DNA from 3 places in the Streptomyces sp. NPDC030222 genome. Region 2 is predicted to be linked to each of the others. Evidence: riboswitches for the same ligand, from Rfam matches in the RefSeq annotation. Region 2 holds a riboswitch; each other region holds the start of a gene.
What was found. Region 2 has a riboswitch for cyclic di-AMP ahead of ACZ4Z5_RS13335 (C40 family peptidase). Riboswitches for the same ligand answer to the same signal wherever they lie in the genome.
Positions count from the first base shown of each region.

Region 1 (3,266 bases), on a different contig from region 2:
TGCTGACCTGGCTGGCGGTGTGGACCCGGCAGCGTGAACTGCGCACGATCGGAGGGGAACTGCCCGCCTACGCGCTGGCCGGCTGGCTCGGTCCTCTGGAGCCGCTCGCGCTGTCCTCGATGCGGGCGCGCTCCATGGCGCGTGCCTTCGCGGCCCGCACGTACGGCGGCACGGCGGCGGCGAACGCGGTCGGCGAGTACGAGGCGTGCGCGACGGCGCTGGCGTTCCTGCGGCACCGGGCGCGCCGGGAGTCTCCGGGCCCGGACTTCACGGCCAGGGAGCAGGAACTGCTGCACCACCTGTGGCACCGCAGGAACGTCGCCGGCCCGGCACTGGCGTACGCGGCGCAGGCCTCGGGCCGGGTCGTGTTCCCGGGGTCGCTCCCGCCCGCGTTCCCGGCGCCCCATGGCCGGCCGGCGCCGTACGCCCGGCCCGCGCCCTACTCCCAGCCGGTGCCCGGCCGGTACGCACCGTGGCAGGCAGGACAGGCGCCGGGCCCGTTCCCCGACCAGGGCGCGTCACATCCGGGCCCGTTCCCCCACCAGGGCCCGTCACATCCGGGCCCCTACCGGAACCCGGCACCGCACCCGGTACCGCACGGCCACCCGGGAGGGAATCCGTATCTGCGGGACTGACGTCCGCACCTGCGGGCCGGAGTGGGGGTGCCGCTCAGACGCGGCCGGAGTACCGAAAAGCCCGGGACAACCGACAAGCCCGGGACGACCGAGGATCCGGGGACGACGGAGGATCCGGGGACGACGGAGGATCCGGGGACGAAAAGACCGGCAGCCCAGGCGTCGGGGGGAGTGCGCCAGGGCTGCCGGGGTTCGAGGGCGGGGCTCAGTGCGTACGGATCAGGGGGTGAGGCCCTTGCTGCGCATCCAGGCCATCGGGTCCAGGGTGCTGCCGCCGGACGACTTGACCTCCATGTGGAGGTGCGGGCCGGTGACATTGCCGGTCGCGCCGACGCGGCCGATGGTCTGGCCGGTGGAGACCTGGCCGGAGGTGACGGTCATGGAGGACAGGTGGCAGTACCAGATCTCCGTGCCGTCGCTGAGCTCGAGCACGATCCGGTAGCCGTAGGCGCCGGACCAGCCGGCCGACTTGATCGTACCGCCGTGCACGGCCTTGACCGGCGTACCGGTCGGGGCGGCGAAGTCCAGTCCGGTGTGGTAGCCGGAGGACCACATGGACCCGGACTGACCGTAGGTGGAGGTGATCGTGTACGAGGAGGTGGGCAGCGAGTAGCTCGCCGCGAGCTTGGCGAGACGCTCGGCCTCGGCCTTCTCCGCAGCGGCCTTCTCGGCGGCCGCCTTCTCCTCGGCGGCCTTCTTCGCCGCTGCTTCCTGCTTCGCCTTGGACTCGGCTGCGGCCTTGTCGGCGGCGGCCTTCTCCGCGGCCTCGGCGGCCGCGGCCTCCGCGCTTGCCTGCTGCTGCTCGGCCTGCTGGAGGATCCGGGCGCGCAGTGCCTCACCGGCGTCGGTGCTGCCCTGCTTGATGTCCGCGTCGGTGACTCCGGCGGAGGTGAACGGGGTGGCGGCGACGACCTCGTCCGGCTTGGGTGCCGCCTTGCTGTCGTCCTCGAGCAGGGAGCCGATGCCCGGAATGGACTCGGCGTCCGGGAGGTCGGGCAGCGAGATGGAGACCGGGGGCTTGTCCTGCGCGGTGGCGAGGCCACCCGCGCCGACGGCCGCGATCACACCGACGCCGAGGACTGTGGAGCTGCGGGCCAGACCGCCGCGCTGCTTGGCGACCCGGTGCCTGCCGCGGACGGGCCTGACGGTCTCCGCGGAGGGGTTCCACTCCTCCCACGTCTCGTTCTCGGCCGGGCCGGTCCCGTAGACGGATGCGAGGGACGCGGAACCGGCGAGAGCCGTGGGGGCTTCGGCAGGCCTGTTGGACGCCACGAAGGCGCGCTCCTTTCCTTCCCTTCGCCTACCGGGTTAGCTGACGGGTTCGGAGCAGGAAGGTCTCCTACGGGCCTCGAAAGGCGCCCGATTCACCCCAAGTTGGTGGTTCCCCGGTTCCCTTGCGGGATTCGGCGCATGTGCGCACGGTGCCGTCCGGCGACGGCTGGGACGACCGCGCTGCGTTATCGAACGTTAATAGACAGCGGGGTCCGATTCCAAGCGCTTCCCAGTGATCGTTAAGAGCTTGGGCCTGAACTTATCCGGACATACACTCTCAGATGCGGTCGAGTTGACGGTAATTCAGTTGCGCATCCACCCCGCCAGTTCCTGACGGTGCATCAATTGTTATGCGCACGGGTGCCACGCGATTACGGAGCGTGGCAACGATGCGGGGCGGGGGTGGCTGCGCACCAGCAACTGCGGCACCACGGACGTCATGGGGCTGCGGGGATCGCCCTGCCCCGGTCCGGCCGCTGTTCCGCCGGGCTCGCCACCGCCAGCAGCGCCATGTCGTCCGTCGAATTGCCGCCTGTGTACTGGTTCACATCGCCGACGAGGACGTCGAGGAGGTCCTGCGGTCCGTCGAAGGTCCGGTCGGCCAGCCGGGCCTGCGGATCGTAGAAGTCCCCCCGCTCGTCCCGGGCCTCCGACAGGCCGTCCGTGTAGAACAAAAGCGTCGAACCAGGTGGAAAGGGTGTCTCGTCCGTCCGGCCCGACCAGGAGACCAGCTCCGACATTCCCAGTGGCAGCGCCGGCTCGGTGGGCGCCAGCACGGTCAGCGTCCCGTCCGCGTGGAGCATCAGCGGCTCCGGATGCCCGCGGTTCACCAGGCGTACGACGGACCCGCCCGGCGGGATCTCCGCCAGGACGGCCGTGGCGAAACCCTCGGCCTCCTCGGTCCTGGACCGTCGCGTGCCCTCCCGGCCGAGCGCCTGCTCGAGCCGGCGCGCCACCGCGTCGAGGCTGCTCTCCCGCGCCGCGGCCTCCCGGAACGCGCCGATGAGGACGGCCACCGCCGCCACCGCCTCCATGCCCTTGCCCCGTACGTCCCCCAGGACCAGCCGCACCCCGAAGGGGGTGTCCTGCACCGCGTACAGATCACCCCCGATGAACGCGTCCTCCTGCGCCGCCTCGTACCGCGCGGCGACCCGGAGTCCGCCGATCCGGTCGAGCGGGGTCGGCAGCACCGCCCGCTGGGCCGTCTCCGCGATCACCCGTGCCGAGGCCAGCCGCTCCCCGCTGCGCCGCACCACCCGGTTGATCACCATGGCGAGCACCGCCACCGTCACCACGGTCGACAGCTCCGTCGCCCACTCCGCGCGGGCTTCCGGACCGTGCAGGAAGGCCAGCAGCAGC
Region 1 covers NZ_JBVICA010000002.1:466,526-469,791, reverse strand. The annotation lists gene ACZ4Z5_RS04740 (PrsW family intramembrane metalloprotease) at 1-635, shown strand, start outside; gene ACZ4Z5_RS04735 (M23 family metallopeptidase) at 855-1,907, opposite strand; cyclic di-AMP (ydaO/yuaA leader) riboswitch at 1,918-2,054, opposite strand; gene ACZ4Z5_RS04730 (PP2C family protein-serine/threonine phosphatase) at 2,345-3,266, opposite strand, start outside.
Region 1: it holds a riboswitch for cyclic di-AMP, as region 2 does, so the genes downstream of both, ACZ4Z5_RS04735 (M23 family metallopeptidase) here and ACZ4Z5_RS13335 (C40 family peptidase) in region 2, are expected to answer to the same signal.

Region 2 (3,266 bases):
CGCTCACCGCTCTGGGGCCGACCCTGGTGGCCGGTCCCGCGATGCTGTGATGAGCCCCCGCCCGATCAGCCTCGGCAGCACGCCCCACAGCGCTACGAACAGCAGGACGGTGCACAGCCCGCATACGATCCCCCAGGTCCGGCCGAGCGTGACGTCCACGACGAGCAGGACCGAACCCGCGAGGGCGAGTGCGAGGACCGCCATCCCGAAACGTGCGAGTTGCGACGAGACCACCACGATCTGTGGTTTGGCGCCCTGCTGGAACAGCATGCGGTGCACCGCGGCGGGCGCCGTGAGCAGCGCCGTGGCCACGACTGCCAGCAGCAGGGTGACCACATAGGTGGTGACCTGGTAGCTGTCGAGGGAGGGGAAGCGCTGGGTGAACGCGAGCGTCAGCAGGAAGGCGAAGAGGATCTGCACACCCATCTGCGTGACGCGCAGTTCCTGCAGCAGCTCGTTGAAGTTGCGGTCGGCGCGTTCGAGGCGGGTTTCGTGCCGGCTTCCGCGGGGTTCGTCGTCAGCCATACGGTGACGGGTACCCCGCAGTGATGCAGAGATGGGTGCCTGGCGCCGATGATTCCACCGGATGCGGCGCGAGGGGTCCGCGGCGCGTCCCGGGCCATGTTTCGTGGTGCGGACCGGGCCGTGTTCACGTGGTGCGGGCGGGGCCACGTGCCCCGTGGTGCGGGCCGGGCCGAGTCCCGCCGCGCCGCGGACCGGACCTCGGACGTCGAGGACCGGACCTCAGACCAGGCCGCGCTCCGCCGCGCTGCGCTCGACGCAGAACTCGTTGCCCTCGGGATCGGCCATGACGACCCAGCCCAGGCCGTCGTCGGTGCGCCGGTCGTCGACGATCCGCGCGCCGAGCGCGCCGAGCCGGGTCACTTCCGCGTCCCGGGTGCCGGTGGGCGGCTGGATGTCGAGGTGGACGCGGTTCTTGACCGTCTTGTCGTCGGGCACGCGGATGAACAGCAGTCCGGGCGCCTCCGGCCGGTCCGATTCGAGCAGGACCTCGTCGTCCTCGGGCTCCGAGTCCACCAGCGGATAGCCGGTGAGGGCCGCCCAGAACTCGGCGACCCGGTACGGATCGCGTGCGTCGAACGTGATGTGGCGTACGGGGTTGAGGCCTGACACGGGACTCCTCGGGGAACGCGGTCGTCGGTGACGGATCGTCACGGCCGCTGGGCGAACAGGGCGGACGTTCCGCAACGGACCGCGGGGACGGCTCGGGCAACCGCCAACGTACCGTCCCCGCCTGCGCGTCGGGCTAGCGTACGCGTCCGTAGAGGACCTTGGAGGACCAGATCTTCTCCAGCTTCACATGGGAGCCGGTCTTGGGAGAGTGCCAGATCCTGCCGTTACCGGCGTATATCCCCACGTGGTAGACGTGCCCGCCGGAGTGGAAGAAGACGAGGTCACCGCGCTGTCGGCTGGACGCCGAGATATGCCGCGTCCTGTTGTACTGCGCCTGGGCGGTGCGCGGCAGGGACTTGCCCGCCTTCTTGTACGAGTAGAGCGTCAGGCCCGAGCAGTCGAACCGGTTCGGTCCCGCGGCGCCGTACTTGTAAGGGGAACCCTTCTTCGACGCGGCGACCTGGAGCGCCTTCGTCGCATGGGCCGTCACGGCGTGGGCCTCGGTCGCCCCTCCGGGTGCCACGATGGTGGCGCCCACGGCGGCGAGTGTCAGAGCGGAAGCGGCACCGGCTCGGGACAGCAGGAACGGAATGTTGATCTGCGCAGACATGCGCAACCCTTCGTCAGCCGCCTGTGAAGGATGACCTGTCGGGTTCGGGCAGGCGAAGATGCCCGGCCGCTGGCGCGGCTTCACCCCAAGGGACGGCGTACTTCCCGTCCCGTCGTGCTTGGGTCCTCCACTCCTGCCGATGCAATCGAGTCGACCTGAATCCGGGACGGCGGCAGGACTCGGCGTCCGCCCGGACCGCCCCGCCGCGGTGGCGGGGGCTTGTCGTCCCAGGGATCTTGACTCATCACTTGCCGGATTTCCGAGTCGAAACGGCGGTTTGTGAGGCTCCTCACGACTGATCCGTTCGAGTGGACAGGGGCGATTCGGGACATCTCGCAGAGGGTGTGACCATGGCTGTACCAGCACTGGAGCCAAGTGTTCCGCTTCCCGATCGCCCAGGCCGCGCAAGTCGACTGGCACAGAATCAGAAGCTATGCAATCACTCGTTCGGAGGAATCAGGCTGGTGCATCTGAGCGAACCCCGAGTCCACGGCGCGATTCAACTCGCCGAAGAGGGCGGCACGGTGAGCCGTGCCGCTCTCCGCTCCCCGTCCAACACCCGCAGGGCTTGTGCCAATGTGACGGTATACAGATGTGACTCGCCGCGCTCATGCATCAGGGCGAGCGCGTCCCGCAGCGCCGCCGAACGGCCGACGAGCGCCTGCGCCGCCCGGAGCGCATGGTAGGTGTCCGTCCCGCGGGCGGGGTTGATCCGGCCCAGCAGGTCCACCACTTCGAGATACCGGTCGATGACATCGCCCTCGGCGCGGGTCAGGGCGGGCAGGCGAGGGAGCTCGGGCACCACCTGCCTCACCGTCCGCCGAGCGGGCCCGACGCGGGCTTCCGGCTCGTCATGACCGCGTCGATCAATCCGTAGGCGCGGGCGGCCTCAGCCTCGAACACCGTTGTGCGGTCGAGGACTTCGGTGACCAGGTCCGGGCTGCGCCCCGTGTGGCGCCCCAGCAGTCGGGCGACGGTCGCCCGCCCGCGCAGCAACTCCGCGGCATGGACCTCCAGATCGGACGGGGTGCCGTGCAACGGCTCCTCGAGAGAGGGCTGCTGGAGCACCACCCGGGTACTGGGCAGCGCGAAGCGCTTGCCGGGCGTGCCGGCTGCGAGCAGCACTGCCGCCACCGAGCCGCACTGGCCCAGGCAGACCGTCTCCACGTCGCAGGTGACGAACTGCATCGTGTCGTGGATCGCCGTCATCGCCGTGACCGAACCGCCCGGCGCGTTGATGTAGAGCGAGATGTCCCGGTCCGCTGCGGCGTGCTCCAGATGCATGAACTGGGCCATCACGTCGTTGGCGACGGCGTCGTCGATGACGGTGCCGATCACGACGATCCTCTCCTGGAGCAGCTTCGAATACGGGTCGAGGGTGCGGACTCCGTTCGCGGTGCGCTCCGTGAACTCCGGCAGGACGTAGCGGGCGGCGGGACGGTTCATTGGCCAGCCTCTCCTCTTGCGCGCTGTGGCAGCGGCAGCGACCTCTGTAAAAAATGTACAGGACGTACAGAAGGTT
Region 2 covers NZ_JBVICA010000007.1:178,679-181,944, forward strand. The annotation lists gene ACZ4Z5_RS13325 (DUF6328 family protein) at 4-525, opposite strand; gene ACZ4Z5_RS13330 (VOC family protein) at 745-1,134, opposite strand; gene ACZ4Z5_RS13335 (C40 family peptidase) at 1,268-1,744, opposite strand; cyclic di-AMP (ydaO/yuaA leader) riboswitch at 1,748-1,910, opposite strand; gene ACZ4Z5_RS13340 (hypothetical protein) at 2,244-2,549, opposite strand; gene ACZ4Z5_RS13345 (ATP-dependent Clp protease proteolytic subunit) at 2,555-3,190, opposite strand.

Region 3 (3,266 bases), on a different contig from region 2:
TGGAGGTGCCGGTCTCCCGGCTGTCCAAGGCGCTGGGCCTGATCGCCGAGGCGCTGCGCGAACCGGCCTTCGCCGACAGCGAGGTGGAGCGGCTGGTCCGCAACCGCCTCGACGAGATCCCGCACGAGACGGCCAACCCGGCCCGCCGTGCCGCCAAGGAACTCTCCAAGGAGCTCTTCCCGGAGAACTCCCGGATGTCCCGCCCGCGGCAGGGCAGCGAGGAGACGGTGGAGCGCATCGACGCCGCCATCGTCCGCGCCTTCTACAGCGACCACGTCCGCCCGGCCACGACCACGGTCGTGGTCGTGGGTGATCTGACCGGTACGGACCTGGACGCGATCCTCGCCGACAGCCTCGGTGCCTGGACCGGTGACAAGGCCGAGCCACGGCCCGTGCCGCCCGTCGTCGCCGACGACACCGGCCGCGTGATCATCGTGGACCGCCCGGGCGCCGTGCAGACCCAGCTGCTGATCGGCCGTGTCGGCACGGACCGGCACGACCGGCTCTGGCCGGCCCAGGTGCTCGGTACGTACTGCCTCGGCGGCACCCTCACCTCCCGCCTGGACCGGGTGCTGCGCGAGGAGAAGGGCTACACGTACGGCGTGCGGGCCTTCAGCCAGGTGCTGCGCTCCGCGCCGCCGGCGTCCGTCACGGGGCCGGCGGGCGCCGCCATGCTCGCGATCAGCGGCTCGGTGGACACCCCGCACACCGGCCCCGCGCTCCAGGACCTGTGGACGGTGCTGCGGACCCTCGCCGCCGAGGGCCTGACGGACGCCGAGCGCGATGTCGCCGTGCAGAACCTCGTCGGGGTCGCCCCGCTCAAGTACGAGACGGCGGCAGCCGTCGCCGGCACGCTCGCCGACCAGGTGGAGCAGTACCTCCCGGACGACTACCAGGCGCAGTTGTACGCCCGCCTCGCCGAGACCGGCACGGTCGAGGCGACCGCCGCCGTCGTCAGCGCCTTCCCGGTGGACCGTCTGGTGACGGTCCTGGTGGGCGACGCGGCGCAGATCGAGGAGCCCGTCAAGGCTCTCGGCATCGGTGAAGTCTCCGTCGTCAGCGGCTGATTGACGGTCCGTCGGCTCCCGCCGGCCGACCGGACTGCCCGCTGTGCCGGCGACCGGGCCCCGGTGGACGACGTCCACCGGGGCCCGTCGTTTGTCCGTTTTGTTGCGGAGGCCGCCTGTCTGCCCTGTGGCGTGCGCTACAAAAGACCGTGTCTGTTTGGTGATTAAAAGGTGACCCGTCTAGCGTCGGTGGAGCTGTTCGTCCAATGCACCTCGTCGCAGCCGCGGCACCGGACAGCCATCGCCGAATCCCCGTACGGCGCGAGCCAGGGGAGCCGGGGACCCAACTGCGCGTCCCCTGGGGTGAATCGGGTGCCTTCGCCCGCGGAGGCAGCCGTAGGAGACCTTCCTTCTCCGAACCCGTCAGCTAACCCGGCAGGCGACAGGGAAGGAAAGGACCAGCTCTCTTCATGGCGTTCACCCGTGCCACCGGGAAGCACCGTCGCCCGAGCCGTATGACCCGCAAGGGTGCGAACATCGCAGGCATTGCCGGAATCGCGACCACCGGCGTCGTCGGCACCCTTGCCTCCCCGGCGCTGGCCGTCGACGGTCCGGCTCCGGTCACCGTCGAGGACACGGGGCTGTCCCAGGCGCTCGTCATCGACGACTCGCTGGCCACCGAGATCGACGCCCAGGCCGACGCGCAGGAGCAGGCCGCCGTCCAGGACCACGCCGCGGTCCTCGCCAAGGCGGAGGCCAAGCGCAAGGCGGAAGCCCAGGCGAAGGCCGAGGCCCGGGCCAAGGCGGAGCGCGCGGCCGCCGAGGCCAAGGAGCAGCGGGACGTCGGGACGCGCGCCGCCCGCGCGGCGGAGCGCACCAGCCTCTCCGGAAACTTCTCGGGGTACGTCTCGCCGGTCGCCGGTTCGTACGTCAGCACCCAGTACAAGGCCGGCGGTGCGGCCTGGTCCTCCGGCAGCCACACCGGTGTCGACTTCCACGCCGCGTCCGGCACCTCGGTCCGCGCGGTCGGCGCCGCCACCGTCGTCGAGGCCGGCTGGGGCGGCGCGTACGGCAACAACGTCGTCCTGAGGATGGCGGACGGCACCTACACCCAGTACGGCCACCTGTCGTCGATCTCCGTCTCGGTCGGCCAGCAGGTCGCCGCCGGCCAGCAGATCGGTCTGTCCGGCTCCACGGGCAACTCGAGCGGCCCGCACCTGCACTTCGAGGCGCGCACCAGCGCGGAGTACGGCTCCGACATCGACCCGGTCGCCTACCTGCGCAGCCACGGCGTCGCCCTCTGACGCACGGCCTCCGCCTCGCCCCACCGGTCCAGGGGCACGCATGGCCGAAGACCCCGGCGCTCCGTCCGCCGGGGTCTTCGTCGTGTGCCCCCCGCGGTCGCGTCCCGTGGGTAGGGCGTCGTGTGGATAGGGCGTCCTGCGTGTCGGGCGAGCCGCGGGCCGGGCGTCCTGCGGGTCAGGGTGTCCCCGTGGGGGATTCGCCCGCGGGGCCGCAGCCGGACGGACGTCCCGGGTCCCCGGCATCGCGATGGCCAAAACATTTCCAGAAATCATCGAGTCCTTCGGAAATTCCCGCACCCTGCAATAGAGTCGAGGAAACGGTGGTCTGCGACCGCGTTTCGCGGGGATTAAACGGAGGTTCGGGCATGCGCATTCCGGCGCATTCGGTATGCACGGCCATCCGGGACGACATCGTCGCCGGGGTCTTCGAGCGCGGCAGCCGGCTGACCGAGGAACTGCTCGCACGCCGCTACGGCGTCTCACGGGTCCCGGTGCGGGAGGCCCTGCGCACGCTGGAGTCGGAGGGTTTCGTCACCACCCGCCGGCACGCGGGGGCGTGCGTCGCCGAGCCGACCGAGCGGGAGGCCGCCGACCTACTGGAGGTCCGCATGCTGCTGGAGCCGCTGGGTGCCGCGCGGGCCGCGCAGCGGCGCACCGAGGCCCACCTCAAGGTCCTGCGCGGTCTGGTCAGGCTCGGCCAGGAGCGGGCCCGCAGCGGTCAGAGCGAGGATCTGCGGTCCCTCGGCGGCTGGTTCCACGAGACGCTGACCCAGGCCTCGGGCAGTCCCGGGCTGATCGCGCTGCTCACCCAGCTCCGCCACAAGATCGCGTGGATGTACTCCGTCGACCAGTCGGACCGGCCCGTGGACGCCTGGGCCGAGCATGGCGCCATCGTGGACGCGGTCGCCCGGGGCGACGCGGAGCGGGCCCGCTCGCTGACCGCCCGGCACACGGA
Region 3 covers NZ_JBVICA010000005.1:105,703-108,968, forward strand. The annotation lists gene ACZ4Z5_RS09285 (M16 family metallopeptidase) at 1-1,067, shown strand, start outside; cyclic di-AMP (ydaO/yuaA leader) riboswitch at 1,300-1,464, shown strand; gene ACZ4Z5_RS09290 (M23 family metallopeptidase) at 1,478-2,311, shown strand; gene ACZ4Z5_RS09295 (GntR family transcriptional regulator) at 2,677-3,266, shown strand, end outside.
Region 3: it holds a riboswitch for cyclic di-AMP, as region 2 does, so the genes downstream of both, ACZ4Z5_RS09290 (M23 family metallopeptidase) here and ACZ4Z5_RS13335 (C40 family peptidase) in region 2, are expected to answer to the same signal.